Regions from separate parts of the Caldifermentibacillus hisashii genome, predicted to be linked through region 1. Evidence: a T-box and tRNA genes for the amino acid it is inferred to sense, from the RefSeq annotation. Region 1 holds a T-box; the other holds one or more tRNA genes.
The links. The T-box of region 1 lies ahead of NSQ14_RS12535 (valine--tRNA ligase). A T-box ahead of a tRNA ligase gene usually reads a tRNA of that ligase, here a tRNA-Val.
Positions count from the first base shown of each region.

Region 2: it has a tRNA-Val gene. The T-box ahead of NSQ14_RS12535 (valine--tRNA ligase) is inferred to sense a tRNA for this amino acid. The anticodon was not compared.

Region 1 covers NZ_CP155467.1:2,584,581-2,600,346, forward strand. Annotated here, with positions in the region: gene NSQ14_RS12535 (valine--tRNA ligase) at 57-2,705, opposite strand; T-box leader at 2,768-2,993, opposite strand; gene NSQ14_RS12540 (hypothetical protein) at 3,383-3,574, shown strand; gene NSQ14_RS12545 (methyl-accepting chemotaxis protein) at 3,944-5,416, opposite strand; gene NSQ14_RS12550 (NAD(P)-binding protein) at 5,903-6,547, opposite strand; gene ysxE (spore coat protein YsxE) at 6,751-7,734, opposite strand; gene NSQ14_RS12560 (LysM peptidoglycan-binding domain-containing protein) at 7,868-9,517, opposite strand; gene hemL (glutamate-1-semialdehyde 2,1-aminomutase) at 9,928-11,223, opposite strand; gene hemB (porphobilinogen synthase) at 11,278-12,267, opposite strand; gene NSQ14_RS12575 (uroporphyrinogen-III synthase) at 12,475-13,254, opposite strand; gene hemC (hydroxymethylbilane synthase) at 13,407-14,336, opposite strand; gene ccsA (cytochrome c biogenesis protein CcsA) at 14,425-15,258, opposite strand; gene hemA (glutamyl-tRNA reductase) at 15,283-15,766, opposite strand, start outside.
Region 2 covers NZ_CP155467.1:2,896,490-2,912,255, forward strand. Annotated here, with positions in the region: gene NSQ14_RS14050 (aldehyde dehydrogenase family protein) at 1-817, opposite strand, end outside; gene NSQ14_RS14055 (aminotransferase class I/II-fold pyridoxal phosphate-dependent enzyme) at 987-2,159, opposite strand; gene NSQ14_RS14060 (ornithine cyclodeaminase family protein) at 2,260-3,237, opposite strand; gene NSQ14_RS14065 (NAD(P)/FAD-dependent oxidoreductase) at 3,251-4,417, opposite strand; gene NSQ14_RS14070 (CdaR family transcriptional regulator) at 4,575-5,759, shown strand; gene NSQ14_RS14075 (flavodoxin family protein) at 6,191-6,733, shown strand; gene NSQ14_RS14080 (sodium/proline symporter) at 7,181-8,641, shown strand; tRNA gene NSQ14_RS14085 (tRNA-Glu) at 9,168-9,239, opposite strand; tRNA gene NSQ14_RS14090 (tRNA-Ser) at 9,253-9,340, opposite strand; tRNA gene NSQ14_RS14095 (tRNA-Asn) at 9,342-9,416, opposite strand; tRNA gene NSQ14_RS14100 (tRNA-Ile) at 9,438-9,511, opposite strand; tRNA gene NSQ14_RS14105 (tRNA-Gly) at 9,519-9,592, opposite strand; tRNA gene NSQ14_RS14110 (tRNA-His) at 9,683-9,755, opposite strand; tRNA gene NSQ14_RS14115 (tRNA-Phe) at 9,775-9,850, opposite strand; tRNA gene NSQ14_RS14120 (tRNA-Asp) at 9,872-9,948, opposite strand; tRNA gene NSQ14_RS14125 (tRNA-Met) at 9,953-10,026, opposite strand; tRNA gene NSQ14_RS14130 (tRNA-Ser) at 10,047-10,139, opposite strand; tRNA gene NSQ14_RS14135 (tRNA-Ile) at 10,149-10,225, opposite strand; tRNA gene NSQ14_RS14140 (tRNA-Met) at 10,388-10,461, opposite strand; tRNA gene NSQ14_RS14145 (tRNA-Ala) at 10,487-10,562, opposite strand; tRNA gene NSQ14_RS14150 (tRNA-Pro) at 10,578-10,651, opposite strand; tRNA gene NSQ14_RS14155 (tRNA-Arg) at 10,661-10,734, opposite strand; tRNA gene NSQ14_RS14160 (tRNA-Leu) at 10,741-10,829, opposite strand; tRNA gene NSQ14_RS14165 (tRNA-Gly) at 10,837-10,911, opposite strand; tRNA gene NSQ14_RS14170 (tRNA-Leu) at 10,927-11,008, opposite strand; tRNA gene NSQ14_RS14175 (tRNA-Lys) at 11,012-11,087, opposite strand; tRNA gene NSQ14_RS14180 (tRNA-Thr) at 11,108-11,183, opposite strand; tRNA gene NSQ14_RS14185 (tRNA-Val) at 11,196-11,268, opposite strand; rRNA gene rrf (5S ribosomal RNA) at 11,272-11,387, opposite strand; rRNA gene NSQ14_RS14195 (23S ribosomal RNA) at 11,767-14,703, opposite strand; rRNA gene NSQ14_RS14200 (16S ribosomal RNA) at 15,433-15,766, opposite strand, start outside.

The DNA of each region.
Region 1 (15,766 bases):
GGTATGTCACATGTGAAAAATGATGTGATCCCATAAGTGATAGCTTTTTCTATTACCTATTTCATCCGTTTTAACTCTTCCAGTCGTTCTTGGACGGTTGCTCGTTTTTCTAAGTAGTCTTTTTCTTTCGCACGTTCTTCTTCAACCACTTGCGCAGGTGCTTTAGCAACAAATTTTTCGTTGGCAAGTTTTTTCTGTACCCGCTCCACTTCTTTATTTAGTTTCTCAAGTTCTTTTTCAAGGCGGGTAATTTCTTCTTCGATATTGATGAGTCCTTGAAGCGGCAAGTAGATTTCCGCTCCGGATACTACGGCAGTCATTGCTTTTTCAGGGGCTAGTGCACCTACACCAATTGTCAACATTTCCGGATTACAGAAACGTTCAAGATAGGCTTTATTTGTTTCTAAAGTGTCCAAGATTTTTTCATCATGGGCATTAATGATCATGGCGATTTTTTTGCTCATTGGCGTATTCACTTCGGCCCGAATATTACGGACAGAACGGATGATTTCAACGAGTAATTTCATTTGTTCGCTTGCTTCTTGGTTCGACAATTCCGGTCGTACCTTTGGCCATTCCGCAACCGTAATCGACTCCCCTTCATGTGGGAGATTTTGCCAAATTTCCTCGGTAATAAACGGCATGAATGGATGAAGTAACCGCATCGTTTGGTCTAAAACATAGGCTAAAACGGAGCGAGTTGTCTTCTTTGCTGTTTCATCCTCACCGTACAATGGAAGTTTTGCCATTTCAATATACCAATCACAAAAATCATCCCAAATGAAGTTGTATAAAGCCCGGCCAACTTCACCGAATTCATATTTTTCAGCCAGATTGGTAACTGTTTCAATCGTTTCGTTGAGTCGGGTTAAAATCCACTCATCCGCTACAGATTTTTTTCCGTTTAAATCAATGTCTTCATATGGGAGTCCACCCATATTCATCAAAGCGAACCGGGATGCATTCCAAATTTTATTGGCAAAATTCCAAACGGATTCAACCTTTTCCGTACTGTAACGTAAATCTTGTCCCGGTGATGATCCGGTGGCCAGAAAATAACGTAAGGAGTCGGCACCATATTGATCGATAACATCCATCGGGTCAACACCGTTCCCAAGCGATTTACTCATTTTCCGACCTTCTGCATCGCGAACTAAACCGTGAATTAAAACATCTTTGAACGGGCGCTTACCGGTAAATTCAAGCCCTTGGAAAATCATCCGGGATACCCAGAAGAAAATAATATCATAACCGGTGACAAGCGCATCGGTCGGGTAATAGCGTTTCAAATCAGCTGTTTCCTTATCCGGCCAGCCCATTGTTGAAAATGGCCATAATGCCGAGCTGAACCAAGTGTCAAGGACATCCGGGTCTTGCTCCCAGTTTTCAGCGTCTTGCGGGGCTTCATGACCAACATATACTTCCCCGGTTTCCTTATGATACCAAGCAGGAATCCGATGACCCCACCAAAGTTGTCGCGAAATACACCAGTCACGAATATTTTCCATCCAATGAAGATAGGTTTTTTCAAATCGTTCCGGAACAAAATGCACTTTTCCTTCCGTTTTTTGCAGCTTAATTGCAGCTTCAGCCAGTGGTTTCATTTTGACAAACCATTGGGTCGAAAGATATGGTTCAACAACGGCCCCGCTCCGTTCCGAGTGACCGACGGAGTGAACCATTTCCTCGATTTTGATAAGGACACCTTGTTCTTGTAAGTCTTTAACAATTTGTTTGCGGCATTCAAAACGATCCATGCCTTTATATTTTCCGGCTTTTTCATTCATTGTACCGTCTTCATTCATAACAAGAATCCGTTCCAAGTTATGGCGATTTCCTACTTCAAAGTCATTCGGATCATGGGCCGGGGTTATTTTTACCGCACCGGAGCCGAATTCCATATCGACATACTCGTCGGCAATAATTGGGATTTCGCGACCGACGATTGGAAGCACGATTGTTTTGCCAATTAAATGTTTATAGCGCTCGTCTTCCGGGTGAACCGCAACGGCCGTATCGCCAAGCATCGTTTCCGGACGCGTTGTTGCAATTTCAATATAGCCGGAACCGTCTTTTAACGGATACCGCAAATGATAGAAAGCGCCTTGTATATCTTTGTAAATAACTTCAATATCGGAAAGGGCCGTTTTCGTAACCGGATCCCAGTTGATAATATATTCTCCGCGGTAGATGAGACCTTTTTTATAAAGAGAAACAAAAACTTCACGAACCGCTTTGGAAAGACCTTCATCCAGTGTAAATCGCTCCCGGCTATAATCGAGACCAAGCCCTAATTTTGCCCACTGGTGACGAATTGTTTGCGCATATTCCTCTTTCCATTTCCATGTTTCTTCCAAAAACTTTTCCCGGCCAAGATCATAGCGGGATTTCCCTTCCGCACGCAGTTTTTGTTCAACTTTTGCCTGTGTAGCGATTCCGGCATGATCCATTCCCGGCAGCCACAATACATCGTAGCCTTGCATTCGTTTCATCCGGGTAATAATATCTTGTAATGTTGTATCCCAGGCATGCCCAAGGTGAAGTTTTCCGGTCACATTCGGCGGCGGAATCACGATGGAATATGGTTGTTTGGTTTCATCATCTTTTGCTTCAAAAAATTTGTTCTTTACCCACCATTCATAGCGACCTTTTTCTATTGAATTTGGATCGTATTTTGTGGGCATCGAGAATGTTTGTTCACTCATTTAAATGCCTCCATTTTAATGTAATTTTTTTGCAAATCCTGACAATTAAAAAACCCCACTCGTTAAAGGACGAATGGAGTTGATTCGCGGTACCACCTTTATTCACAAATGCATAAGAAGCATGCATTTGGCACTCAACTAAGTAACGGATTTCCCGGCTTTTGCTACTCTTCGGGTTCACAAAAGCTGCTCCCGGGCGACCTTCCAACAGTTTCACTTAAGAACTCGCACCACCGTTCTCTCTCTGAAAAGCCTAACTATTGTACTCTTCCCGTTCAACGCATTTCGTTTATTTATACTTATTCTATAAAAATAACGGACATTTCGTCAATCATTATCGGCCATTTGAGGAAAAATTATACGAAATGATTTTTATACAATTCTTTTTCCACAGGTTTCAGGAAAAATTATACGAAATGATTTTGAAACCCATAGTCCGGTATTCGACATGTAAGTCCAAAGTGCTTATGTTAGTTGGAATGCAGTGGACAGCACCCGAGGCAGATTTTTCACAAAGTACATTCTTTCCACTTTTTAAAATTCGCTCAAAAAAATATGAACAACTTCCCGTTATATTCACATAGAATGAATTAAAGAAAGACTTTTTGCAGGCGTTTCATGTCCGGTTGCGGTCTTGTTTCCTTTTGGGTAGACAACCGTTATAAAGGAGGGGTTTCATGCGTAGAAAATACAATCCATATTTACTGCCATCATGGGCTCGAACAATCAGGGAAGTTGGAAAGCAATTGATTATCCCGTTTACGATTTTCCAAGGAATCCGAACGTTAATCATCCCAACTACTTTTGATGTCGTCTTATTATTAATTTTTTTGTTAATTGTCGCTCTTTTCCAGATGGATCTGATATAAGTGTGTTTTTTGTTAATTGTTTGGCAATCAATCAATTTGGTTTTTCAGAATCCTATATTAAGTTGTTGCCCTCTACCAAATAATATTTGCATGTTCAAAAGGGGGATAAGTGAAAGGAGAATCCGAGAAGAAATTTGCCAACCATCCCCCGAACTTTTTGAACATCATAATTTTTACTGACTAATGGAAAAGAGGCGTTAGTGAACCGACTCTCTTTGCTTAGGAAAAAAGCAGTTAGTGAATTCAGGCACCCTTTCCGATTCGATTTTCTTTGGAAATAGGCCGTAAAAACTCGGCGGCCTTCCAAATTCAATTTTTCACGTCTTTAGAAGAAATTCCAATTATCCTCGATTTGCCCTTCCAATTTTTTTATTCAGCTAGTAGCTCTTTTGCACTGATTGTTGTTCTATTCATTGAATTTGCGATGTCTTTATTGTCATTCGTCAATGTTTCAATTGAAGCACTCATTTCTTCCAGATTGGCACTCGCTTCTTCAAGAATTCCCGCAAACTGGGATGTATACGTTTCTATACTTTTACTTTTTTCCACTACTTCATTTGTCATTTCTTTTGAGTGCAGTAAATCAGTGTTTAATTTTTGAAATACTTCTTTCAACTGTTGAAAGTAAGCGACAATATCCTCCGACGAATCTGCCAAGTGGGTAATCTTTTGTTCACTGGCTTGCATTTTTTTCAAAGTCGTTTCGTTGCTCGTATTCACGTTTTGCAGATTTTTGGTAATATTATTGACCGTATCTTTTGTCGACTCTGCCAGTTTGCGAATTTCTTCGGCAACAACCGAGAATCCTTTGCCGGCCTCACCTGCTCGTGCCGCTTCAATGGAGGCATTTAAAGCCAATAAATTTGTCTGCTCGGAAATTTCTTTAATTTTATTTGAATATGTATTGGTTTCTTGAATGTTCTTTGTTAAATCCAGTAATGTTTGGTTTAAGTCGTTCATAAATGCTCGAATCTCCATTACATCTTGTTTAAACATGAAAACTCTTTTTTCACCGAGAGACGTGATTTCGTCTGTTTTATCCGCCTCTGTTGAAAGTTCTTCCATTATATTTTCCAGCTTTAGCATGACCTCGAGATTTTCCATTGTATGACTTGAAATCATTGCAATTTGGTCGGTTTGCTGTTGACTGCCAATTGTTAACTCTTGTAAACTGTTAGTAAATTCATTTTGAGCCAATTGATTGCTCTGAATCCGTTCATTTGCATTGGCCATTTCTTTTAAAATATTATTCATATTGGCTTGAATGCGTTCTTTTTGTTGCTTTTGTTCCTCACCATGTTTTTCTGACTGCCGCAACAATTCCCGAATCACGGATTGCTGTCTGGCGTTCATGTGGATTAGTACATAAAGTAAAAGTCCTGATAAAAGATAGAGTATGAGAATAGTAACAAAGTTTTCTTTAATTACGGCTGTTTCTTTTGTACCGACAAAAAAGATTGTTAACATGATCGACAATCCTATGGAATAACCAAGGATAAACGAATTTTTACCGGAACTAATCGTCGAAAAAATGGCTAAAAAGAATGTGATGAGAATAATATTAATTCCGCCGCCGGTAACCGCAATACCTATAAATGTAAAGATGCCAATCAAAACAACACTTATATAAGGAAATAGAGAGTGTTTCTTAACTATTTTTTCACAAATAATGTATAAAACAGCCAAAGAGATCAATTGAGTAGAATATATAGTAATTACCGGTCCTTGTTTTAAAGCTATTGACTTCAAAACAGCCAAAACTAATGAAACTGAAAAAGTAATAAACATGATCAAATTTATTTTTTTACTATCTTCCAACAACATTTGCTGTATCTTGTCCATTACATTTCACCTTCTTTTTTGTATAGTCATTATTTGTTCGATTAATAGAAAAGGCACAACTTTATTGAAAACGTTTGCTTATAATAGAAAAGTAACAAGGCTTCTACTCTTTCAAATATTATTATTTTCCCTCTATTATACATGAATACCTATTCAGTGCAATAGAAAATTGATAATGGAGCGGCTTCTTTTTTGTGAAATGAGTCGGTACGTATTCAGTGCGCGACAGCAAATTTATAATAGAGCGCCTTTATTGTGAAATGAATCACGATACTCAGTGTAAAACAGCAAATTCATGATGGAGTTGCCTGTTTTTTTTGTAAAATAATTCACCAAGTATTAAATGTGCACGCAAATTCATGATTGAATAGATTTTTTGTGAAATGAGTCACTAATTTAGAGTGGTATTTGCATTTTTTAGAAAATATATGTTTATCTGGTCATTTGTATTATTTTTTATAGTAAAGAGTTTTTAGGTCAAGGTTCCTAATTAAGATCACCTTGACCCTTTTCATTATTTTGGAGATTTTTTAACCAACTTAAAAATTGTTGTTGATTTGTTTTACTGTGAAAATCATCATCCAATAGTTGTTTTAACAGTTTTTGGTGCTCTTCTTTTGGCAATGGAGAGTTTTTCAAAAGTTCCCGACATTCATATAGAAAATCAACATATTCTCCGTAATTTTCCGGGAAAGTGGCTTCCAATTGCTGTTTTATTTGCTTTGTCAGCTTGGGACTGGCACCGTTTGTTGCAACACTTATTGTTAACCGTCCTCTATTCATGATCGTGGGAAAATGAATATTCCCATTGGAGGCGTTTGTAGCATCATTGATTAAAGTATTTTTTGGTGCATATTGAAGAACCAATTCGTTCACTTGGGGATTATTTGTTGCAATAATTACGAGAAAAGCGTTGGAAATATCATTAGGTTCAAAATACTTTTTCAACCAATTTACCTTGCCCTGTTCCCAATAATTGCGGATTTCCTGGGTAATTTTTGGACTAGTCACAGTAATTTTCCCACCGCTTTCCAGCAATAGACGAATTCTTCTTTCGGCTACATGGCCCCCACCAATTATGACAATATTTTTGTTATTTAAATCGAACATTAGAGGTATGAATCTTGTCATTGTACAACTTTCCTTTTCAGTTTCAGTTTCGTTATAACATGTCGATTTTAGTGATTGTCTTGATTATATACTATTATATCAATTTTTCTGAATACCTAGGAGGACTTAGACAAAAATTTAGCGGAACTCCACTTAGTTCAACAAACCACCTCCGATTTCAACAGTGACGCCTACCAATTCAATAGTACCACCAACTCGGCATATTAGGATTCTGTTTTCATTTCCAGCTTCATGATGATATTTTCGATGTTTTTCAGTTTCCAATAAGCTTGCTGAATCTTTTTTGTATACTTCAATTCATGGTTTGGGGCGAATCTCGTTTGATAGCGGTTCAATAACCGAACCATAAATCCCGGGTGGGCAAGATAACTTTTCATAAGCAAAAGTTCCGTTTCCTTTAATGGATAGTGTTTCATATAGATATTCAGCCATTCCATACAATCTTCACCGTTCATCGGGTATGTACTTAATGTGTTGGATAAAAACGGCAATAAGTCCTGATATGAGGAACCGATACGGCTTTCGTCAAAATTAATAAAATACCCGTACCCTTTATCATCAAATACAAAATGATCCAAGCTAACTTTACCGTGAAGAAGGACCGTGCGAATTTTCTTTGATTCAAGCATAGTATCTTTCCAAATTTTTAGAGTTCGAAGTGCATATTCATAGGCTTTTTGAAATTCATGATAATATTGGACAAATTCCCATTCAAAAGGAGACATATACCATTTTTGCTCACACTGTTCAATCCAACTGTCAAGATATTGCATTTCTTTATTCCATTGTCCACTAGTTCGCTCAAAATGGTCCTCGATATTTGTCTGGTCCATTTCCATTTCTTGTGATGTCAAAAGATGAAGTCTGGCAAGTTCCCGAAACATTTTTCTTGCATGATTGGTTTCAACCGGTCTTGACTCGCTACCTAACCAAGGCATTAAGTAATACAGCTTTTGATCTCTTAAAATCATATATTGCCCGTTTTTTGCCGGATAAAGAGGAACGAAACGATAAAACCCTTTATGGTATAAAAAAGGGTAGATGGAAAATAAATTTTTTCCCTTAGTTACTTCGGTTTCTTTTAATGCAAACACATTGTTTCTACTAAATACTTTATATACTTTTCCAATCTTTTCCAAATGTCTCGGTTGAATTTGATATTCTTTTAAAATTTCGTAGACTCTCATTTTTTCACCTCAATGCATATAAAAAACGGGTTTCGTACCCGTTTTCTTTGTTACGTCACTTTTACATAAAGTGATTGGGATATGGTATTTTTCATTGTTATAGTTCGGCTGGTTCCTCGGTTAGTTCAATTCGTTATAACGAATGTATTTTATGTGTATTGGTGGGGATGTAAAGTATTTGTCCTTCATAGACATCCTGATTTGATTCCAGGTGATTTGTTCGCAACAGTTGGGAAACCGAGACGTCATATTTTTCGGCAATCAAACTTAATGTATCTCTCGCTTGAACAATATAAATTTTCATCCGAACTGCTCGATTTTCATCTTTTCTTCCAAAAAATTCAGTGAGTGAGATGGATTTTTCATCCTGATTTGTTTCTTGCGGCTGATAATTTATGTTTTTCTCGGTTCGATGGGCTTCGTGATCCTCTTCTGCCTGAACTTCCTCAATCGTAATATCAGCAAAATCTTGTTGTTCAGCCGATTCCTGAACACTTGTCTCCACTGCTACAGTCTCTATTTGTTGATTAAGATCTGCTCTTGTTTTCGGCTCCTCTACCGGTTCATTGTCCCTTTTTGACAGTTCGCCACTGACTTCGATCTCATTTTCCAATTTTGCCTCTGTATTCACAGCTTTCGTTTCATTTCTTTCCACTGCTACTTGGTTTTCATTATCCAAGTCATTTAAAACTGGATCAGTATTACGGTCGTTATCCTTTGGGGACGAATTAGTTAGAAGCGGACCGACTTCAGGAACATGCTCTGAATCCTTTAACCATGGACTAATTTCAGGTTTCTTTTCTAATTTTTCAGGTTCTGCTTTCTGGCGTCCGGCTTCCGGCACCACTTTTATGCGATTGACTTCTAAATTGTTTCCAGACTCCTCTTCTATGCGACCGGCTTCAGGTACGTTCCCCAACTCCTCTTCTATGCGACCGGCTTCAGGTATATTTTCCGTCTCTTCTATAATGTGACTAGCTTCCGGCTCGTTTTCCAATCCCCCCGATTCTACTAAAAGATGATCAGGCTCAAACTGTTTTTCATTTGTATTTGTCGATAAAGTTGCTTGGTCAGCCTCTACTCGTTTCTTTTCAATTTTTTCCAGTTTATCCATAGTGGAAGTAAATTGAATCTGGATTTGGATATTTTCTTCAGGCTCTTCATCTCGGTCCTCTACTTTTTTAGCCTCTACTGAGAATGTGCTGTCGTCATCAATTTTATCGATGAAAAAATCGTTTGAAACCGGAAATAATCGGTCTTTATCAGCTAATGGATCTTCAGATAATGCCGGGATGCCTTCTTCACTACTTGACAAAATATCTTTTCGTTCGTATGCGGATGCATCTGCGGCAATTCCTGTAATTGCGACATTCGTTGACAATTTTAAGCAGTCTTTTTCAGGAATTGAGTAATCAAAAAATTCAATAAGGACATCTAAGTCTTCTATACTGCTTACTTTCTCTCTCGGTACGGTAATATCAACGGGAAAATCAAAATGAAATTCTGATATTCCTTCTTCTCTTGCGTCGAGTACGGTAACATATTTTTGCCCTGAAAAATAAATACGATCTTCTTCATCATTTATTTCAGCTTCTGATTTTTTATATTCTCCGTACATTTTTAATGATCCACGGATGGAAATAAAGTGATTCAAATCTTGGATGGTAACATTTGGCTCTAATGCTAAATTGTATAATTCTCCAATCTCTTCTCCCTTTCGAAACCACACTGTTTCATCCAAAGAAAATTTAATGGCTGCCGGTTGATTATTATCAGTCAACATACTTCCCCCCTTACGAATCTAACTGTGGATTTTCAGAAACTCACTGGTGAAGATGAAATTTGTTTATTAGGATAAACAAAAATAATCGTGTTTTGAGATAACGTGAATAAGGAGCTATTATTCTACTCATATCATTACAAGTTATGAAAAAAGTGGATGAAATATGCTTAAAAAAGTTACTTTTGTGGAAGAACAACTGGAAAAGCTTTTAAGAATACGTCAAGCATTTTGGAATCAAGCAATGTGGAAAAATAGAAAGGGACTTCACTTGTAGAAGAAGCCGAAATATTATTTTATGTTTCCATAAAAGAATAGGTCCAAAATCAATAGGTGATTCAAAGTTGGAAAATGACGTACAGACTGATCCCGAGCCTCCCCGCTAACAAGATCACTGTACGTCATTCCAAGTTTTAATTCATTTCTTTTATTTTTCGAAAAGCATTTTCTGCAGCTTGAATGGTTTTTTCTATATCCTCATCCGAATGAACGGTAGAAATAAACAATCCTTCAAATTGGGATGGCGGTAAAAACACACCTTGCAATGCCATTTCCCGATAATACGTTGCAAAATAATCGAGATTGGATGTTTTTGCTGTATCATAGTTAATCACTTGTTCATTGGTAAAAAAGACCCCGATCATCGAGCCGGCCCGATTGACAGTCAGTGGAATCCCGTATGTTTCTGCTGCTTGACGATAACCGGCTTCCAACATATCCCCTTTTCGTTTAAATTCATCATAGTGTTCGGGTTTTAACTGTTTCAATGTTTCATAACCGGCCGTCATTGCCAAAGGGTTGCCGGATAACGTGCCTGCTTGATAGACCGGACCACTTGGAGCAACTTTTTCCATGATTTCTGCTTTCCCGCCGTAAGCACCAACCGGAAGCCCGCCACCGATTACCTTCCCTAAACAAGTTAAATCAGGTTGAATGTTAAAATAACCTTGGGCACAATGATAATCGGCCCGGAAGCCTGTCATGACCTCGTCAAAAATAAGCAGGGCGCCGTATTGCTCGGTCATTTCACGTAATCCTTCCAAAAAACCAGGTAACGGAGGAACAACACCCATATTTCCGGCAATTGGTTCAACAATGATTGCTGCAATATCCTCGCCAAATTTTTCAAAGGCCGTTTTAACCCCGTCCAAATCATTATATGGAACAGTTATTGTGTTTTTTGCAATGCCTTCAGGAACGCCCGGGCTATCGGGAAGTCCAAGTGTTGCTACACCTGAGCCGGCTTTAATTAATAAGGAATCACCATGCCCGTGATAACAGCCTTCAAATTTTAAAATCTTACTTCTCCCCGTATATCCTCGTGCCAACCGTAATGCGGACATCGTTGCTTCTGTACCGGAATTTACCATACGAATAATTTCAATGGATGGTACCCGCTCCTTAACCAGTTCTGCCAATTTATTTTCGATTAATGTCGGAGCACCGAAGCTTGTCCCGGACTCGACTACTTTTTTCAATGCTTCAACAACTTGACGATTCGCATGGCCTAAAATTAATGGTCCCCATGAAAGAACATAATCAATATATTCATTCCCGTCGATATCGTAAATTTTCGAGCCTTTTCCGCTTTCCATAAAAATCGGATTCATATCAACAGCTTTAAAGGCACGCACCGGGCTGTTAACTCCCCCCGGCATTAACTGTACTGCCTCTTGAAATGCTTTTATCGATTTTTCGAATGAACGCATACTATCCCTCTTTTCTCTATATGTTTATGAAGAGCATACATCATTTAAGTGCTATTATTTTTCTTCATTCAGCCATTTGGCAATGTCCTTCGCAAAATAGGTGATAATTAAATCCGCACCTGCCCTTTTGAATGCGGTGTGCATTTCCATGACAATTTTCTTTTCGTCAATCCAACCGTTCAAGGCAGCTGCTTTAACCATTGAATACTCCCCGCTGACATTGTAAGCAACTATCGGAACATTAAACTCATTGCGGACATCACGGATAATATCCAAATATGGCATGCCCGGCTTGACGATTAAGAAATCAGCCCCTTCCGAAAGATCCGAATGGGCTTCTCTTAAAGCTTCCCGACGATTGGCAGGGTCCATTTGATATGTTTTCCGATCGCCAAATTGTGGGGCACTTTCTGCAGCATCACGGAACGGACCGTAAAAAGCGGATGCATATTTAACTGCATAGGACATGATTGGTACATGTTTAAAACCTGCTTCATCCAACCCTTTACGAATTGCAACGGCAAAACCATCCATCATATTCGAAGGCGCAATAATATCAGCACCTGCCCTTGCTTGGCTGATTGCCGTTTTCACATGAATTTCCAGTGACTCATCATTGGCAACATCACCGTTCATGATTACACCGCAATGACCGTGATCGGTATATTCACATAAACATGTATCTGCAACAACAAGCATTTTCGGAGCATGTTGTTTAATGGTTTTAATAGCTTTCTGAACAATGCCGTGATCATGGAATGCACCGGAACCTATTTCATCTTTTTCATTCGGGACACCAAATAAAAGAACGGCCTTTATGCCTAAGCTTAATAGTTCATCCACTTCACTAGGCAAATAATCTAAAGAAATTTGCTCAATTCCCGGCATTGAAATAATGGGATTTCTTATCTTTTCTCCTTCAACGATAAATAGCGGATAAATTAAATCATCCGTATGAACATGATTTTCCCGAACTAAATCTCTCATAAAAGCCGATTGTCTTAGTCTCCGATGTCTCTTAAATTGTAAGTCTTCTATGTTCATTTCACTGCCTCCAATTTTATATTTGATAACTTGTTTGACACTCAAAAAGTTTTACGGGAAAATTCATTGCAACTTTGGTTTGTGTGATCCAAATTTAACGCAAAAGCAAGCTCTTCGGGTGTTCATTGCTCGTTTGGCATCTAAAAATTTTTATAGGAAAAGTTCAATTCGACCTTATTTTTTACATTATACCGTTGTATTTATTTCTTAACATTTCTTTCCAAAAAACACCTTCATCTCTTCAAGCAATTGATCGACGGTATATATGTCGGGACAAATATGAACAGGAATCCCGTAATCTTCTAACGCTTTTTTGGTAACCGGTCCAATCGAAGCGACCCATTTTCCGTCGAGAAGATGGCGTTCATTTTTCTCCATTAATATACTCATAAAATGTTTAACGGTTGAAGGACTGGTAAATATTAGTACGTCGACTTTATTTTTCAATGTTACAATCAATTTTTCTTTATTTTCTCCTGGTAAAAATGTTTCGTAAATAATGATTTCCTCGACAATGGCACCGACATTTCGAAGCACTGTACCGACAATATCCCTGGCCAGATTTCCTTTTATCACGCAAATGCGTTCATTCTTTTCAATAAAATCCTTCATCTCGTCAGCCAATGCTTCACCGGTAAATTTTTTCGGAATGAAAGACGGTGATATACCATAATTTACTAAACTGCTTTGTGTTTTCGTACCGACAGCCGCCACCTTTACATGTTCCGGAAAAGATAACCCCATCTCTTCCAACTGTGCCATAAAAAAACGAACACCATTTTGACTCGTAAAAATAAGCCAGTCAAAACTTGTTAATTCGTTCATCAGTTTTCGTTCCCGTTCAGATAAGCTTGTTTTTTTGAATGAGATTAACGGGACAAGCAATGGAATGCCACCAAGAGAACGAATTCCTTCGATTAACGATACAGCTTGTGAAGAATCACGCATAATTAAATATTTTTTGTTTGCCAATCGGTCAAGCGTCAATTTCATCCATCTCCAAAAAAATGATGAGTTGTTCTTCGTGTCTGATTGAAACTGTTGAACCAGGTTTTGCACTATTTTGAACGGCTGTTTCATTTAGTTGTGACAGTATTTCGTGAATATGGGCGCTTCTGTAATCACCCAACACATATGCTTTATTCCAATTCCTTCAGTATTTCACTGATAAGTTTTCCAGCACCACGCTCCATTAACCGTTCTCCTGCCTTTTCGCCCACTGCCACCGCATCTTTACCGACAACAGTTTCCTTAAAAATTGTTTTACCATTACCGGAAGCGACAAATGCATTTAAAACAACATCATCCTCAGCGTTTATCACTGCATACCCTCCTACAGGAACTTGACAACTACCGCCTATTTTATTCAAGAAAGCTCGTTCAGCCTGCACGGCACGATTCGTTTTTGGACAATTTAATTTTGCCAACCATTGTAAAATTTCTTCGTCATCTTTCCGGCATTCAATGGCCAGTGCTCCTTGACCAACCGCCGGAATACAATCACTTGGTTCTAAGTATTCGGATACAACCTCTGCCTTCCAACCCATTCGTGATAATCCCGCTGCCGCTAAAATAATTGCATCGTATTCTTCCGTTTCGAGCTTTTTCAATCGTGTATCAATATTTCCGCGAATCCATTTAATTTCGAGGTCCGGCCGGATGTTTAAAATTTGTGCTTTCCGCCTCAGACTGCTTGTTCCGACGATGGCACCGGCCGGTAAATCACGTAATGAACGATTTTCTTTTGAGATAAGCACATCCCGGGGATCTTCCCGCTCCGGAATGGTCCCGATGACAAGTCCGTCCGGCAACACGGCAGGCATATCTTTCATACTGTGAACCGCAATATCAATTTCTTTTTTTAACATTGCCTGCTCAATCTCTTTAACAAAAAGTCCCTTCCCGCCGACTTTTGACAAGGTAACATTTAGAATTTCATCACCCTTTGTGACAATTTCTTTCAGTTCAAAAGTAAATGGGGCACCAATCTTTTTCAACTGATCTATGACCCAATTGGTTTGTGTCATTGCTAATTTACTGCGTCTTGAACCGACAATAATTTTACGCATAAAAGCCTCCTGATATATAAAGAAATGGATCATTCAAAACTTAGTATGTAATATGTTAACGATGTACGAAATTACAAGGCAAAACAATCTAACTTAACCAAAAATGAAAATCAGATAATCTGCCCAACAAGAAAAAATTTATCCATACGATTAAAAACGAGGCAATATTCCACAGTGCCAAATTTTTCCCGAACATTTCCTTTCTTGTTTTTAAATAAATAAAGCAAGCATACATGATAATAACAAAAAATGATCCGATAATTTTCCAATCAAAAAAACCGATTTCCGGCATTTTTAGATAAAGCCTTTGCAATCCTAGTATAACACCAATGGAAAAAACAGGCATGCCCAGCAAATTTAATGTATAGGCGACTTGCTCTAATTTTACTAAATCATTGGCACGAATTAATTGTCTTCCCCATTTTTTCCGTTTCAATAAATGATATTGCACAATATATAATAACGAAAATAGAAATGATAATGAAAATAGGGCATACGCAACAAGCGATGCCGTAATATGAACAAGTAAAAGTTCCGAAGCCAACTTTTCCGCCAATGCCGGAGAACCCCAGTGGGATGGTGCAAATGTATAAATAACGATCGTCATAAATCCGAGTACACTGGTAAAAAATATGATAAATTCAATTTTAACAAAAATATTTAAAATAATTGAACAAGTGATTAACACCCAACTATAAAAATACAAACCGTCCGCTAGCGTAAAAATAGGGAACCGGCCTGTCTCGTACATATTAAAAATAAATAAAACCGTTTGCAAGAACCAGACACAACAAAGCAATAGAAAGCCAATTCTTTTCATTTTACGGTTTGTTTGCAGGAAGTCATAGAAGTACATCAATACTGAAGCCGCATAAAGAATGACCATCCCTTCATGCAATTTCATCAACATGTTTTCTCCCATAAGGGTAACCTCACTTACATCTCATCAACCGTTCACATAGCTCTCAAGCGATCTTGTTTTTCTTTCATCGATGCGCTTATGTTGAGATTCTTCCATTTGTTTTTCTTTGTGTGCTTCTAATTGAAAAATTTGCTCAAAATAATGCAAAGCCTGTTCACCTTCAGGACCGGCAGCCAATTCTTTAATTTGTAAAATCGGATCTTTTAACATTTGATTAATAATGCTTTTCATATGTTTACCGATAATTTTCCGTTCCCGTTCAGTTAAGTCAGGCAATTTCCGTTCCAAACTCGTCATCACATCGGCTTGAATAGTTAATGCTTTTTCCCGTAAAGATGAAATGAGCGGAACAACCCCCAATGTATTTACCCAATCTTGAAATATCGCGATCTCATCTGTGATAAATGACTGGATTTTGGTAGCAGCACGCTGTCTTTCTTGTAAATTTGCTTCAACGACTCCTTCCAAATCATCAATATCGTAAAGAAAAACGGATTCGAATTGATCA
Region 2 (15,766 bases), 310 kb from region 1:
TTCCATCCGCTGCCAATTCGAGATCCGCATCATCCATGACAATGACCGCATTTTTTCCACCCATTTCCAAAGAAACTTTTTTGAGCTGTCTTCCACATTCAGCAGCAATGTTGCGACCGATTTCATTGGAACCGGTAAAAGAAATGACTTGAATATTCGGGTGGTGTACCATTGCATCCCCAACAGTTGAACCCGAACCGAATACTAAATTCATCACTCCTTTTGGTAAACCGGCTTCTTCTAGAATTTTTGTCAGCTCATAGGCCATCATTGGTGTTTCTGTTGCCGGTTTCCAAACCACTGCATTTCCGGCGACGATTGCCGGAAAAGATTTCCAAGAAGCAATGGCAATCGGAAAATTCCATGGTGTTATAATGCCTATTACACCAACGGGAACCCGCACACTCATCGCAAACTTATCTTTTAATTCCGACGGTGTCGTCTGGCCAAATAGTCTTCTCCCTTCACCGGCCATATAAAATGCCATGTCTATTGCTTCTTGCACTTCTCCTCTTGCTTCTTCCAAGACTTTTCCATTTTCCATAGTTAATAATCGGGCTAATCTTTCTTTTTGCTCCCTTAATAAGGTACCGGTCCGGTAAAGAACTTCTGCACGTTGAGGAGCCGGGACAAGCGCCCATTCCTTTTGTGCCTTCTTTGCTGCTTGAACTGCTTTTTCCACATGTTGTTCACTGGAAAGCGGAACTTTAGCAATTTCTTCTCCGGTTGCAGGATTTATAACCGGTGCGGTATGTTCTGCCTCCATCCATTCTCCGTTAATATAGTTGGCCAATGTTTTTGTATCCATTTGTTTCATAATTGCATTCCTCCCAATTAATCTTTTTTTAAAAAAATCAAAGCAACTTTTTTACCCCACCTTAACGGCGAGTCAAGAACCCAACCTCAGGATTTTCGAGTTTCCAAAGAGATAGGTGGGGGACGAACTTCCCACATGTACCCGATTGGTTCAACTCTTATCTTGGTTTCTAGAAAACTAGTGTTTTAAAACGCCGAATGACCTCATTCAGTTTTTCTTCTTTTACGGATAATGAGATCCTTATATATCCTTCACCCCCATTACCAAAAGCAGATCCGGGTGTGACGATTATTCCTGTTTCTTCAAGTAGTCGATTAACAAAAGATGATGAAGTGTAACCGTCCGGAACTTTTACCCAAAGAAAAATGGAGCCTTTTGGTTTATCAGTTAATAATCCAATCCCATTTAATGCCTGATGAAGTTTTTCCATTCTCTTTTCAAAAATTAAATTGTTTTTCCTGACGATGGTTAAATCACTTCGAAGTGCTGCAGCTGCTGCTTTTTGAATAGGTATAAACTGACTGGTGTCCATGTTGCTTTTTAATGTTGCAAGAGCCTTAATCACCTCTTGGTTACCAACAACATAGCCAATTCGCCAGCCGGTCATATTGAAACTTTTAGATAGTGAACCAAATTCAACCGCATATTCTTTTGCATTCGGAACTTGAAGTATACTTGGTGACTTATATTCACCGAATGTAACAAGGTCATAAGCTGCATCATGCGCAAGTAAAATTTGATTCTCCTTTGCAAATTGAACTGCTTCTTGAAATACCGGTAAATCTACTGTTGCTGCAGTCGGGTTACTCGGGTAATTAAGAAACATTAATTTCGCATCTTTTTTGTCTTGTTCTGTTAAGGACGTATAATCCGGGATGTAACCGTTTTCCTTATTTAGATACAAAGAAATACATTCACCGCCTGCTAAGTATACACCCATGCGATAAACAGGATAACCCGGGTTGGGAATAATCACCTTTTCCCCTGGGTTAATAACGCTTTGAATCAGGTGGACAATTCCTTCTTTTGAACCGATTAATGTTAAAATTTCCGTCTCAGGGTCCAATTTCACACCATAATGCCGGTCATAAAATTCAGCTACGGCTTCACGAAATTCGATACTTCCGTTATAAGGAGAATAACGATGGTTGACTGATTTCCTCGCCTCTTCCACCAAAACATCATAAATAAAATCAGGCGTTGGTAAATCCGGTGCCCCTATTCCTAAATCAATTACATCTACACCAAGTGCCTGTAGTTCTTTTTTCTTTCTTTGAAAATCTGAAAAAACATAAGGCGGTATGGATTGAACCTTTTTGGAGACGAAATTTCTGTTATTCATGGATGCCCTCCTTTCTTTACCAATGATTTAACATACCCCAAAATGTGGTGAATCTGCTTTTGTTTGATGAAAAGTCTAGAGACGAAAAATATTTATTTGATTAAGAGAAACTTAAACGGATCCCTATATTCTTTTTTACCGCTTTTTTATATATAAAATTAGCGACTACGATATCAAACAGCGCCATTCCTGTTGATTTAAAAACAATACTTTTTTCGCGATTAAGAATTATTTTTTCTTTGTTTACGATATAATTTGACATATGGATAATCGAGTCTCTGTGAATCAATTTCTTTTGAAGTGGAATGATAATATCACCGGTTTCTTTTATTGCATCCTCACTATCAACAAAAAGGTGTTCAGCCGTTTTATACAATGCATCGGGGAATTCTTGCATTTCTTTTTGAAAGGACCCAATCCCTATCACAATTTTATTTTTATATAATTCCTGTTTATCAGGAAGAACGGGTTCATAAGAGTTTGTTGCTGTGATAATGATATCCGCTTCTTTTACTGCATCTTCTGCATGTAATACTGTATGAATACGAATATCTGTACCAATCCATTTTTGTAATTCCTTTTTAAACTGCGGAATCTTATCACGGGTTCTGTTAAACAAATAAATATCCGTCATTCGTCTTTCCGTACAAGCGGCTATTGCTTGGTACAGTCCTTGAACCCCTGTTCCGATAATAGCTAATTTAGTTGCTGTCTCCGCGGCTAAATGGCGGATGGCTGAACCGCCAATGGCACCTGTTCGAAATCCCGTTAAAAAAGATCCATCCATAATTGCTTGTATTTCCCCTGTTCTTGGATTATTTAAAATAACTAAACTATGAAGTGTCGGTAATGGTGTGTTTTGAGGAAATACGGTAACAATTTTTGTACCAATCGCTTGATTAATAAAACAGGGCATTAAAAGAAGAGTATTCAAATTGTTTGAGACTTGCATCCGCTGTGGCATCAAAAATTCTTTCTTCTCATATAATTTGTATGCTTCATCAATGGAATCAATGGCATCTTTCATTGTAATAATTTTTTTCATATCGGATTGGTTTAAAAATAGTATTTTCCTCACTCCCTTCAAATGTTTAATAAATTCCTTCTTCTACAATCAGTTCATTTCGCTCAAATCGCTCATAGGACAAGGGGGATAAATCAACCGTCCTATACCTGCCTTCCCTAATTAATTCTGACATTCCTTTACCGATTGCCGGTGCTTGTTGCATACCATGACCGCTGAATCCACAAACTAAATAATATCCGGTTAACTCAGGATGTTCCCCAATAATGGCGTTTTGATCTTTTGTATTGTGGTCATAAAGCCCTGCCCAACCACGAATAATTTTTGCCTGTTCAAAATTGGATACCCTATGACTTAAAATTGGCCATAGCTGTTCTAAAAAAAGTGAACGTGACCAAGTAAAGTCTATTCCCGGTTCCACCTCTTCGGCATAACCAACAATCAATTGCTCTCCCTCGTGGCGAAAATAAACACCTGTTACATCAATTGTTAACGGGAGTTTCTTTTTTAATGGAACTGCAATATCAAATTGTGTAATCTGTCTTTTTAATGGAATGACCGGAATGGGAAGTCCGATTTTTTCACTTAAAGTCGACGCCCAGGCACCTGCCGCATTAATAACAATGGGCGATTTGTAGACAACCCCGTTTTTCAGTCGGACCCCTGAAATCTTATTGCCTTCCGTAAGAATTGTGTCCACTTCTTCGTACACATACTGACCACCCAGTTGTCTTGTTTTACGTGCATATCCTTGTAATACCGAATAAGGGTCTAAATAGCCATCTTCACGACAAAATAGTCCTCCTTCCAAATCATCAATATTTAATTCCGGAATAATCGAAAGCAGTTCTTCTTTTGATAAAAGTTCAGAAGGAGCGCCATTTTCACTCTGAATTTTGTGTTGTATTTTTAAATCATTTATATTTTCCTTATTCCCTAATAGAAGATATCCTCGCTGTTTCAAATCAATTTCCGCTTTTTCATTACCAATTGCCATGTCTTCCGCAAAGGTTAAATATTTTTTTAAACTGTATCTGCTAATTTGTACGTTAATCGCTGTTGTATACAACTGTCTTATTCCACCGGCACTGCGCGGTGTGGATGCATATTGATAAGTCGGATCCTTCTCAAAGATTGTAATTTTCCCTGTGTATCCGTCATTCAGTAAATTATATGCAATGCTTGACCCCATGACCCCTCCACCAATAATTACTATGTCCGATTTTCCCAAAATAGTTCCCCCTCTTAATCTTCTTTTTCTACATTTAAGCGAAAAACAGATAATAATTCTATGGTTAATATGCACAAAATTTTTACTCTTATTTATATTTACATAATGTTTTAATTAATGTTAATATAAATAAAAAACATCTTTATAGGGGGAATACTCGATGGAAGATTTAGTACAGTTTGCACAAAAAGTTATTTCATCGATATCGCAAATTTTACCATTTCCAATTAGTTTAAGTGATAAAGATGGAGTCATCATTGGTTCGACAATCCCGGAACGAATTGGTACTGTGCACCCCCCTTCAAAAGAAGTTTTGAAGAAAAATACTTATGTCGTTTTTGATGAAAATAAAATAAAAAATATGGAAAATGTTTTACCCGGGATTGCTGTACCACTAACTTTTGACAATAAAACAATCGGTGTTTTAGGAATCATTGGTCCACCAAATGAAGTTAAGCCTTATGCTCAATTAATTAAGAAATCTGTTGAGTTGATGTGGCAGGAAACAATTTATAAACAATCAGAAAATTTACGAATGCAAACTTATGAAACTTTTGTTCAATATATTCTGTTTGAAGAAACCCCCGACCCCGTAAAGATTAAAGAATTCTGTCATACGTTTCAAATTCAGGATTATAAAAAACGCTTTTGTATCTTGATCGACATAGGGAATACCGGACTCATTGAGGAGAGAATGAGAAGGGAAAATATAAAAAGACAGTTGCTCGAACATACATGTAAAGCTTTTGAATGTGACACTGATGCGTTATGTGCGTTTTTATATACAGAGAAAATTGTTTTATTAAAACCCCTTTCAAACGAAAAAGATTTTCTTCATGAGTTAAAACAATTTGAAATTCAAGCAAAAAAATTAATTAATACGTTTGAAACGATGAGTATATCTGATATTCGGATTTCAGCAGGTAACTGGCGTAGTCGTTTGGGTGAAGTCAATCACTCTTACCGGGAAGCGGAAAAAATCTTAAGTTTTGGCAAGATCTCCAAGATAAAATCTGGAATCTATAGTTATTATAATTGGGAAAGCTTATTATCAATGTTACCGCATTATTTACATGATCAATTTCAAGATGATGTCTCGATCCGACTGAAACCATTAATGGAGAATACTTCCTTTCCTGAACTCGCCAGAACATTTATCGAATACTGTCATTCCAATATGAATATTAGTAAAGCTGCCAAGAAATTGTTTATTCATCGAAACACGCTCATCTATCGATTGCAAAAGATAGAAGCACTAACATCCTTAGATACAAAATCATTTGGAGATAGTGTTATACTATATTTAGCTATAAGAACTGTGAAATCAAAGCAAAAAAGTAGTTAAGTTAAATCAAAAGGATGTTTATTTAAAGATAACTCGGTGAATGCGAGCATTTAGGCGAAAGCTAAGCCGTAGTCAGCGAAAAAACATTTTCGCTTGCGAGATAATGCTACCGAAGCTTCTCTAGTCACCGAAAAAATATAAAATTTTTTCGGCTGCGCTGTATTCCCGCGAAGCTTTCCTTGTTCACCGAAAAAATATAAAATTTTTTCGGTTGCGATGTATTCCCACGAAGCTTTCCTTGTTCACCGAAAAAATATAAAATTTTTTCGGTTGCGATGTATTCCCACGAAGCTTTCCTTGTTCACCGAAAAAATATAAAATTTTTTCGGTTGCGATGTATTCCCACGAAGCTTTCCTTGTGCTCTTATGCGTTAGGAAAGTAGAATTCGAAAAATTTATACTTTCATTAGCTAAAAATAGGAGGTTACAACATGTCCATTGCTGTTCTATACGGAGGAACAAGAAACCAAGGGAATTCAGAAATATTAACGGAAATTGCTGTGAATCATTTACCTGTCGAACGAATCTATTTAAGAAATTACAATATTCAACCCATTAAAGACGGACGCCATAGTAAAACCGACTTTCAAGAAGTAAATGATGATTATCATACGGTCATTGATCAAATTCTGCCACATGAAATTATTATTTTTTCTACCCCAATATATTGGTACAGTATGTCTGCAACGATGAAGCTATTTATTGATCGGTGGTCACAAACATTCAGAGATGCGGATTATCCCCAGTTTAAAGAGATAATGGCTGACAAGAAGGCATACGTTATTGCCGTTGGAGGCGATTCTCCATCTATAAAAGGTCTCCCACTTATTCAACAGTTTAATTATATTTTTGAATTTATGGGTATTACTTTTTCCGGTTACATAATTGGTGAAGGAAACAAACCGGGAGATATTTTACACGATGAGAATGCAGTACATGCTGCAACTCAATTAAATAAGGTGCTATTGACTTAGTCCCATTGAATAAGTACAGGATTTATCTTTTAGATGAATCCTGTATTTTTTGTATTGTGTTTTTACTGAAAACTTTCGAATTCCACATTTGTCGGTGTTTAGTTTATCCTATTTCTCCAAAATATTATTTAAAGCATCCTTAGGCTTTAATTTCCTGCCAGTTAGTTAATCTGCACAATTAGATTTCTTTGATTTTTCTGATGTGTTAAATTTCCTTCCATTACAAATATAATTTTCCTTCCTTTTTTTTGTGCAATGCAACTATAGACTTTTATCCAAAAATTAATTATAAATTTATTAATCAAGTTAGAATTTTTTTAATTTACTATAATGAAATAATTTTTAATGAAAGGAAGTGATTTAATTAGGAAAAAATTCGTTTGTTTAATAATATTATTAGGTTATGAAAGCGCTTTTATAAAAAATTACCCCTTAAGGAGGAAGTTTATGAACACGATTTTGATTATATTTATTTTGTATTGTATAGGTATTTGTACAATTGGTATCTATTTTAGCAAGAGCATACAAACGAAATCAGATTTTTTATTAGGAGGGAAAAAAATACCAGGTTGGGTCTTGGCGTTTTCAGAAAGAGCAACCGGTGAATCTGCTTGGTTACTCCTGGGTTATACAGGTTTCGTCTTTATGACCGGTTTATCCGGTATATGGGTAGCAATTGGAATTTCGATCGGAATTATTTTTTCATGGGTTTTTTTAGCAAAGCGTTTTATGAAAGAAACTGAAAAATACGATGTCTTAACTCTTAGTGATTATTTGGCGGTTCGCTTTGGACAAAAAGCAAATGTCATTCGCTGGTTAGCAAGTTTGTTAATCGTTGGCTTAATGATTTTTTATATTGGCGCTCAAATGGCTGGGGCAGGTAAGATTCTTTTTACAACTTTCAATTTGCCAATTATTGTTGGTGTTGTATTATCTTGTGCTGTTATTATATTTACATCTTTTTCCGGCGGCTTTATTTCAGTGGTCTGGACAGATATGATTCAAAGCCTAATGATGATTGTTACGTTGGTTGGGCTACCGATTGTTGCATTTACCCATATTGTAGCAAATGACATCTCTGTTACTGATTCACTACTAAGAGCAGGTGATTCCTTTGATGCTTGGTTTGGAGGTTTATCCGGATTTGCCATAGGTGTTCTCTTTTTTAATAATTTCTCTTGGTTTTTCGGCTTTTTAGGTGGACAGCCACAATTAAGTGCCCGTTTTATGGCATTAAAAAATGAAAAAGAAGCCAATCAAGGAACGATTGTAGCAACCGTATGGACAATTTTAGCGTATGTTGGTGCTTTTTCCATCGGGATCGCAGGAATTGCTCTTTATAATCAAGGGTCATTTTCAGATGTTGAAACCATGATGCCAACAATGGTTTTGGAGTTAATGCCACCTTGGATAGCAGGAATAATTCTTGCCGGGGTTTTAGCTGCTATAAACTCAACTGCAAACTCACAAATTATGGTTATCACAAGTTCCATCACTGAAGATATTGTCCACAAAACTTTAAAACTTCGATTAACAGAAAAGCAACTAATTCTTTTATCTCGTATTTCCATTATTATTATCGCTTTAGTCGGTATGGTAATTGCTCTTGTCTCGGATTCTTTAGTGTACCTAGTCGTCAGCTGGGCTTGGGCAGGGATTGGTTGTACGTTGTCTCCTGCCATTCTTATGACATTTTTTTGGAAACGTTATTCAAGTATTGGAGTAATTGCAACAATTATTTCAGGATTTGTTTCAACTGTTTTATGGATTAGTACGCCTCTAGAAAGCATCATTACTTCCCGTTTTACAACATTTTTCATTGCAGCATTTTTCGGAATCGTGTTCAGTCTCGTTTTCCCAGATAAAAATAGGATAGATAAGGATGCTGATACAGAGGTTGTTGTGTAATAAGATGTTCAGCACGTCGCATCGCTTCATAGTAGTTTACAGTATGGAAGATTACTCATAAAATCACTCAAGTAGTCTTGCCTCACCTTGTTTGTTTTTCCTTCGTGCCATTCAAATTCGAGGAAGATTATTCAGTGTCCTTGGAAACCTAAAAGTACAACTTCTAAATTTTTATTGCTAAAAGAATAGATTCGGTTGATTTTTAGTTTCGGTAGCGGATGCGCACCTTAGGGCAGGACTTGAGCCGCCTCAATGCTCGCTTCCTCACGCCTGCTTAGTTTGGCTCGTGTGACTGTCGCTATCGCTTTCGTTACAAAAGCTTTTTCGCTGCCGCCTATGCTTTTGTCGAATATGTGTGCTGTTCCCGCAGGCAACTAGTATTAATAGTTGAATTTTTATCAAAAAGGCGGACCCATTAAACATGGTGTACGCCGGTTTTTAGTATAGTTAACTGAAGTCACAAGTGTTCAGGGCTTTCCAATAAAGTAAAAACCACACATAACTTATATGTGTGGTTTTTACTTTATGACCCCTACGGGATTCGAACCCGTGTTACCGCCGTGAAAGGGCGGTGTCTTAACCGCTTGACCAAGGGGCCTACAAAATTAGAATGGAGAAGGCGGGATTCGAACCCGCGCACCGGTAACCCGATCTAACGGTTTAGCAAACCGTCCTCTTCAGCCACTTGAGTACTTCTCCATGGCTCCGCAGGTAGGATTCGAACCTACGACCGATCGGTTAACAGCCGATTGCTCTACCACTGAGCTACTGCGGAATAATTATAATACTTGTAAAATGGGCCTGAATGGACTTGAACCATCGACCTCACGCTTATCAGGCGTGCGCTCTAACCAGCTGAGCTACAGGCCCATAAATATGGAGCGGGTGATGGGAATCGAACCCACGACAACAGCTTGGAAGGCTGTGGTTTTACCACTAAACTACACCCGCATTATTTAATTTTATTGTTGAGACTGGACAGCTTTCCGTCATGTCTCCTCCTCTACCAACCCATTCCGAAAAGCTACAAATATAAGATAGGGCGACTAGTGGGAATCGAACCCACGAATGTCGGAGCCACAATCCGATGCGTTAACCACTTCGCCATAGCCGCCATAATAGTTGGCTCAAAGTGGTGGCTCGGGACGGAATCGAACCGCCGACACAAGGATTTTCAGTCCTTTGCTCTACCGACTGAGCTACCGAGCCATAATAGTTAATGTTATGGTATGGCGGTCCGGACGGGACTCGAACCCGCGACCTCCTGCGTGACAGGCAGGCATTCTAACCAGCTGAACTACCGGACCAATATTGCGGGGGTAGGATTTGAACCTACGACCTTCGGGTTATGAGCCCGACGAGCTACCAGACTGCTCCACCCCGCGATAATAAAATTATTAATATATGGCGGAGGAAGAGGGATTCGAACCCCCGCGCGGTGTAACCCGCCTGTCGGTTTTCAAGACCGATCCCTTCAGCCAGACTTGGGTATTCCTCCAAACAAATATGGTGGACCTTGTAGGACTCGAACCTACGACCGGACGGTTATGAGCCGTCTGCTCTAACCAGCTGAGCTAAAGGTCCATTGATACGTTTTAAAAAATTTTCCATTTTCAATAACTAAAATTTATTCGTACCCATACCAAAAAACTTATGGGTATAATAAGAGATTTAGTCAAAGACGCTTTGCACTAACCAGCTAAAACTAAAGGTCAATTTTATTATTTACTTTAAAACATAAAATAATAGCGGCGGAGGGGATCGAACCCCCGACCTCACGGGTATGAACCGTACGCTCTAGCCAGCTGAGCTACGCCGCCATATTAAATTATTATAAATAATAAATGGTGGAGCCTAGCGGGATCGAACCGCTGACCTCCTGCGTGCAAAGCAGGCGCTCTCCCAGCTGAGCTAAGGCCCCATCATATTTTTGCTATCGGGAAGACAGGATTCGAACCTGCGACCCCATGGTCCCAAACCATGTGCTCTACCAAGCTGAGCTACTTCCCGTATTAAAAACGCGCCCGATAGGAGTCGAACCCATAACCTTCTGATCCGTAGTCAGACGCTCTATCCAATTGAGCTACGGGCGCATTTAATGGTGCCGAGGACCGGAATCGAACCGGTACGGTAGTCACCTACCGCAGGATTTTAAGTCCTGTGCGTCTGCCAGTTCCGCCACCCCGGCGTTATTCTGGAGCGGAAGACGGGATTCGAACCCGCGACCCCCACCTTGGCAAGGTGGTGTTCTACCACTGAACTACTTCCGCATAAATTAATAGACATGCGGGTGAAGGGAGTCGAACCCCCACGCCTTACGGCGCCAGATCCTAAGTCTGGTGCGTCTGCCAATTCCGCCACACCCGCAAATGGTGAGCCATGGAGGATTCGAACCTCCGACCCTCTGATTAAAAGTCAGATGCTCTACCGACTGAGCTAATGGCTCATTTCTAAAACTTGTCCATATGGTGCCGGCCAGAGGACTTGAACCCCCAACCTACTGATTACAAGTCAGTTGCTCTACCAATTGAGCTAGGCCGGCATAATATTATAATGGAGGTTGACGGGATCGAACCGCCGACCCCTTGCTTGTAAGGCAAGTGCTCTCCCAGCTGAGCTAAACCTCCAATGCCTGGCAACGTCCTACTCTCGCAAAGGCAAAGCCTTCACTACCATCGGCGCTGAGAAGCTTAACTTCCGTGTTCGGGATGGGAACGGGTGTAACCTTCTCGCCATTATTACCAGACCATAAGTAAAACAACAATATGTATTATAATATGTTCTTTATCATTTTGCAAGAGAATTTTTCATTCTCTCAAAACTAGATAACGTAAGGCAATTTTCCGAGTAACGTTCTTATCTGTCTTGCTTCGGCTCCTAGCGACTAGCGCCACTTCACACTCACTCACTACGATAAGTCAACATCGGCTCATTACTTCGCCGTGTTTCCTTTTCCTCGAAAATGCATTCGCATTTTCTTCGTGCGATGCAAATTCAGAGAAGTAACTCTGCTCTCATTTCTGAGTGCTCCAGTGCGTACGTCGCTGAGCATAAGGAATGCTTCGTCAGCATTACCTCGCAAAGTAAAATCTGTGATTTTACTTGAGTCGCCTCAGCATTTCTAATAGGTTAAGTCCTCGAACGATTAGTATCCGTCAGCTCCACACGTCACCGTGCTTCCACCTCGGACCTATCAACCTTGTCATCTTCAAGGGTTCTTACTTCCATAAAGGAATGGGAAATTTCATCTCGAGGGGGGCTTCATGCTTAGATGCTTTCAGCACTTATCCCTTCCGCACATAGCTACCCAGCGATGCCTTTGGCAAGACAACTGGTACACCAGCGGTGCGTCCATCCCGGTCCTCTCGTACTAAGGACAGCTCCTCTCAAATTTCCTGCGCCCACGACGGATAGGGACCGAACTGTCTCACGACGTTCTGAACCCAGCTCGCGTACCGCTTTAATGGGCGAACAGCCCAACCCTTGGGACCGACTACAGCCCCAGGATGCGATGAGCCGACATCGAGGTGCCAAACCTCCCCGTCGATGTGGACTCTTGGGGGAGATAAGCCTGTTATCCCCGGGGTAGCTTTTATCCGTTGAGCGATGGCCCTTCCATGCGGAACCACCGGATCACTAAGCCCGACTTTCGTCCCTGCTCGACTTGTAGGTCTCGCAGTCAAGCTCCCTTGTGCCTTTACACTCTGCGAATGATTTCCAACCATTCTGAGGGAACCTTTGGGCGCCTCCGTTACCTTTTAGGAGGCGACCGCCCCAGTCAAACTGCCCACCTGACACTGTCTCCCAAGCCGCTAAGGCTTGCGGGTTAGAATTTCAATACAGCCAGGGTAGTATCCCAAGGTCGCCTCCATGGAAGCTGGCGCTCCCACTTCTCCGGCTCCTACCTATCCTGTACAAGCTATACCAAAATTCAATATCAGGCTACAGTAAAGCTCCACGGGGTCTTTCCGTCCTGTCGCGGGTAACCTGCATCTTCACAGGTACTATAATTTCACCGAGTCTCTCGTTGAGACAGTGCCCAGATCGTTACGCCTTTCGTGCGGGTCGGAACTTACCCGACAAGGAATTTCGCTACCTTAGGACCGTTATAGTTACGGCCGCCGTTTACTGGGGCTTCAATTCGAAGCTTCGCTTCAAGCTAACCTCTCCTCTTAACCTTCCAGCACCGGGCAGGCGTCAGCCCCTATACTTCGCCTTTTCGGCTTTGCAGAGACCTGTGTTTTTGCTAAACAGTCGCCTGGGCCTATTCACTGCGGCTCTCGCGGGCTTACACCCACAAGAGCACCCCTTCTCCCGAAGTTACGGGGTCATTTTGCCGAGTTCCTTAACGAGAGTTCTCTCGCTCACCTTAGGATTCTCTCCTCGCCTACCTGTGTCGGTTTGCGGTACGGGCACCCGGATTCTCGCTAGAAGCTTTTCTTGGCAGTGTGAAATCAGGAACTTCGGTACTTAAATTTCCCTCGCCAATCACAACTTGAGGTTATGGTCATAAGGATTTGCCTCACGACCCCTCTTATTGCTTGGACGCGGACGACCAGCGCCGCGCTTACCCTATCCTCCTGCGTCACTCCATCACTCAAACGAATCCATAGGTGGTACAGGAATATCAACCTGTTGTCCATCGCCTACGCCTTTCGGCCTCAGCTTAGGTCCCGACTAACCCTGAGCGGACGAGCCTTCCTCAGGAAACCTTAGGCATTCGGTGGATGGGATTCTCACCCATCTTTCGCTACTCATACCGGCATTCTCACTTCTAAACGCTCCACCAGTCCTCTCGGTCTAGCTTCTACGCATTTAGAACGCTCTCCTACCATAGACTCTAACAGAGTCTATCCGCAGTTTCGGTGATACGTTTAGCCCCGGTACATTTTCGGCGCAGAGTCACTCGACCAGTGAGCTATTACGCACTCTTTAAATGGTGGCTGCTTCTAAGCCAACATCCTGGTTGTCTATGCAACTCCACATCCTTTTCCACTTAACGTATACTTTGGGACCTTAACTGGCGGTCTGGGCTGTTTCCCTTTTGACCACGGATCTTAGCACTCGTAGTCTGACTCCCAAGCATAAGTATTTGGCATTCGGAGTTTATCTGAATTCGGTAACCCGATGAGAGCCCCTAGTCCAAACAGTGCTCTACCTCCAATACTCTTATCTTGAGGCTAGCCCTAAAGCTATTTCGGAGAGAACCAGCTATCTCCAAGTTCGATTGGAATTTCTCCGCTACCCACACCTCATCCCCGCACTTTTCAACGTGCGTGGGTCCGGGCCTCCAGTAAGTGTTACCTTACCTTCACCCTGGACATGGGTAGATCACCTGGTTTCGGGTCTACGACCCTATACTTATTCGCCCTATTCAGACTCGCTTTCGCTACGGCTCCAGTTTCCACTTTAACCTTGCATAGGATCGTAACTCGCCGGTTCATTCTACAAAAGGCACGCCATCACACATAATTGTGCTCTGACTACTTGTAAGCACACGGTTTCAGGTACTCTTTCACTCCCCTTCCGGGGTACTTTTCACCTTTCCCTCACGGTACTGGTTCACTATCGGTCACTAGGGAGTATTTAGCCTTGGGAGATGGTCCTCCCAGCTTCCGACGGAATTTCACGTGTTCCGCCGTACTCAGGATCCACTCAGGAGAGAACGAGAGTTTCAATTACAGGGTTGTTACCTTCTCTGACGGACCTTTCCAGATCGCTTCATCTACTCCGTTCTTTTATCACTCCGTATTGAGTGTCCTACAACCCCAAGAGGCAAGCCTCTTGGTTTGGGCTCTTCCCGTTTCGCTCGCCGCTACTCAGGGAATCGAAATTTCTTTCTCTTCCTCCAGGTACTTAGATGTTTCAGTTCCCTGGGTGTGCCTTCCTTACCCTATGAATTCAGATAAGGATCCTCTTCCATTACGAAGAGGGGGTTTCCCCATTCGGAAATCTCCGGATCAAAGCTTACTTACAGCTCCCCGAAGCATATCGGTGTTAGTCCCGTCCTTCATCGGCTCCTAGTGCCAAGGCATCCACCGTGCGCCCTTTCTAACTTAACCTTCGACGAATGATAAGCGGCGGATTTCTTCGTCGACTTCCCTTTCTCCACTGCTCATGTACCCTTTAAACGTACATTCCGCTGTTCGAAAGCTCGTCTCCTCGAACTCCTTGCTTCTAATTCGTCTCTTCTGATGAATAAGCTTCGAATGACTTCGTTAGCTTTAAATCCATCTTTTTGATTAAAAAGATTTTGTTACTTCCATGATGAGCGATCATCATTTCCGTAAACATTTTTACTCGGTTTATTTGTCTAGCTTCGGCTTCTAGCGACTAGCAAACTTCACCCGCCTCCACTACGATAAGTCAACATCGACTCGTTACCTCGTCGTGTTTCCTTTATCTCATTGCGGCGTGTTCCAGTTTGTACGTCGCTGAGCAGTCGCCTCAGCTTTTCTTTTCGCCTTACATTGTTATCTAGTTTTCAAAGAACGAATAATGATTGAGAGTATTGAACCCTCAAAACTGACAAGACAAAGACGTTTGTCACACGTTTACGTGTGTTCCATAAATTGTCTAGCTTCGGCTCCTAGCGACTAGCGAGACTTCCTTCATCCTCCGTACGATAAGTCAACATCAATTCGGCTAACGCCTCATTGTGTTTCCTTTATCTCCTGCGGATTCAGTCCAGTCCGTACGTCGCTGGGCATAAGGAATGCTTCGTCAGCATTACCTCGCAAAGTAAAATCTGTGATTTTACTTGAGTCGCCTCAGCCTTTCGTTTTCCTTAGAAAGGAGGTGATCCAGCCGCACCTTCCGATACGGCTACCTTGTTACGACTTCACCCCAATCATCTGTCCCACCTTCGGCGGCTGGCTCCTTACGGTTACCTCACCGACTTCGGGTGTTACAAACTCTCGTGGTGTGACGGGCGGTGTGTACAAGGCCCGGGAACGTATTCACCGCGGCATGCTGATCCGCGATTACTAGCGATTCCGGCTTCATGCAGGCGAGTTGCAGCCTGCAATCCGAACTGAGAATGGTTTTCTGGGATTCGCTTATGCGTCGCCGCTTCGCTGCCCTTTGTACCATCCATTGTAGCACGTGTGTAGCCCAGGTCATAAG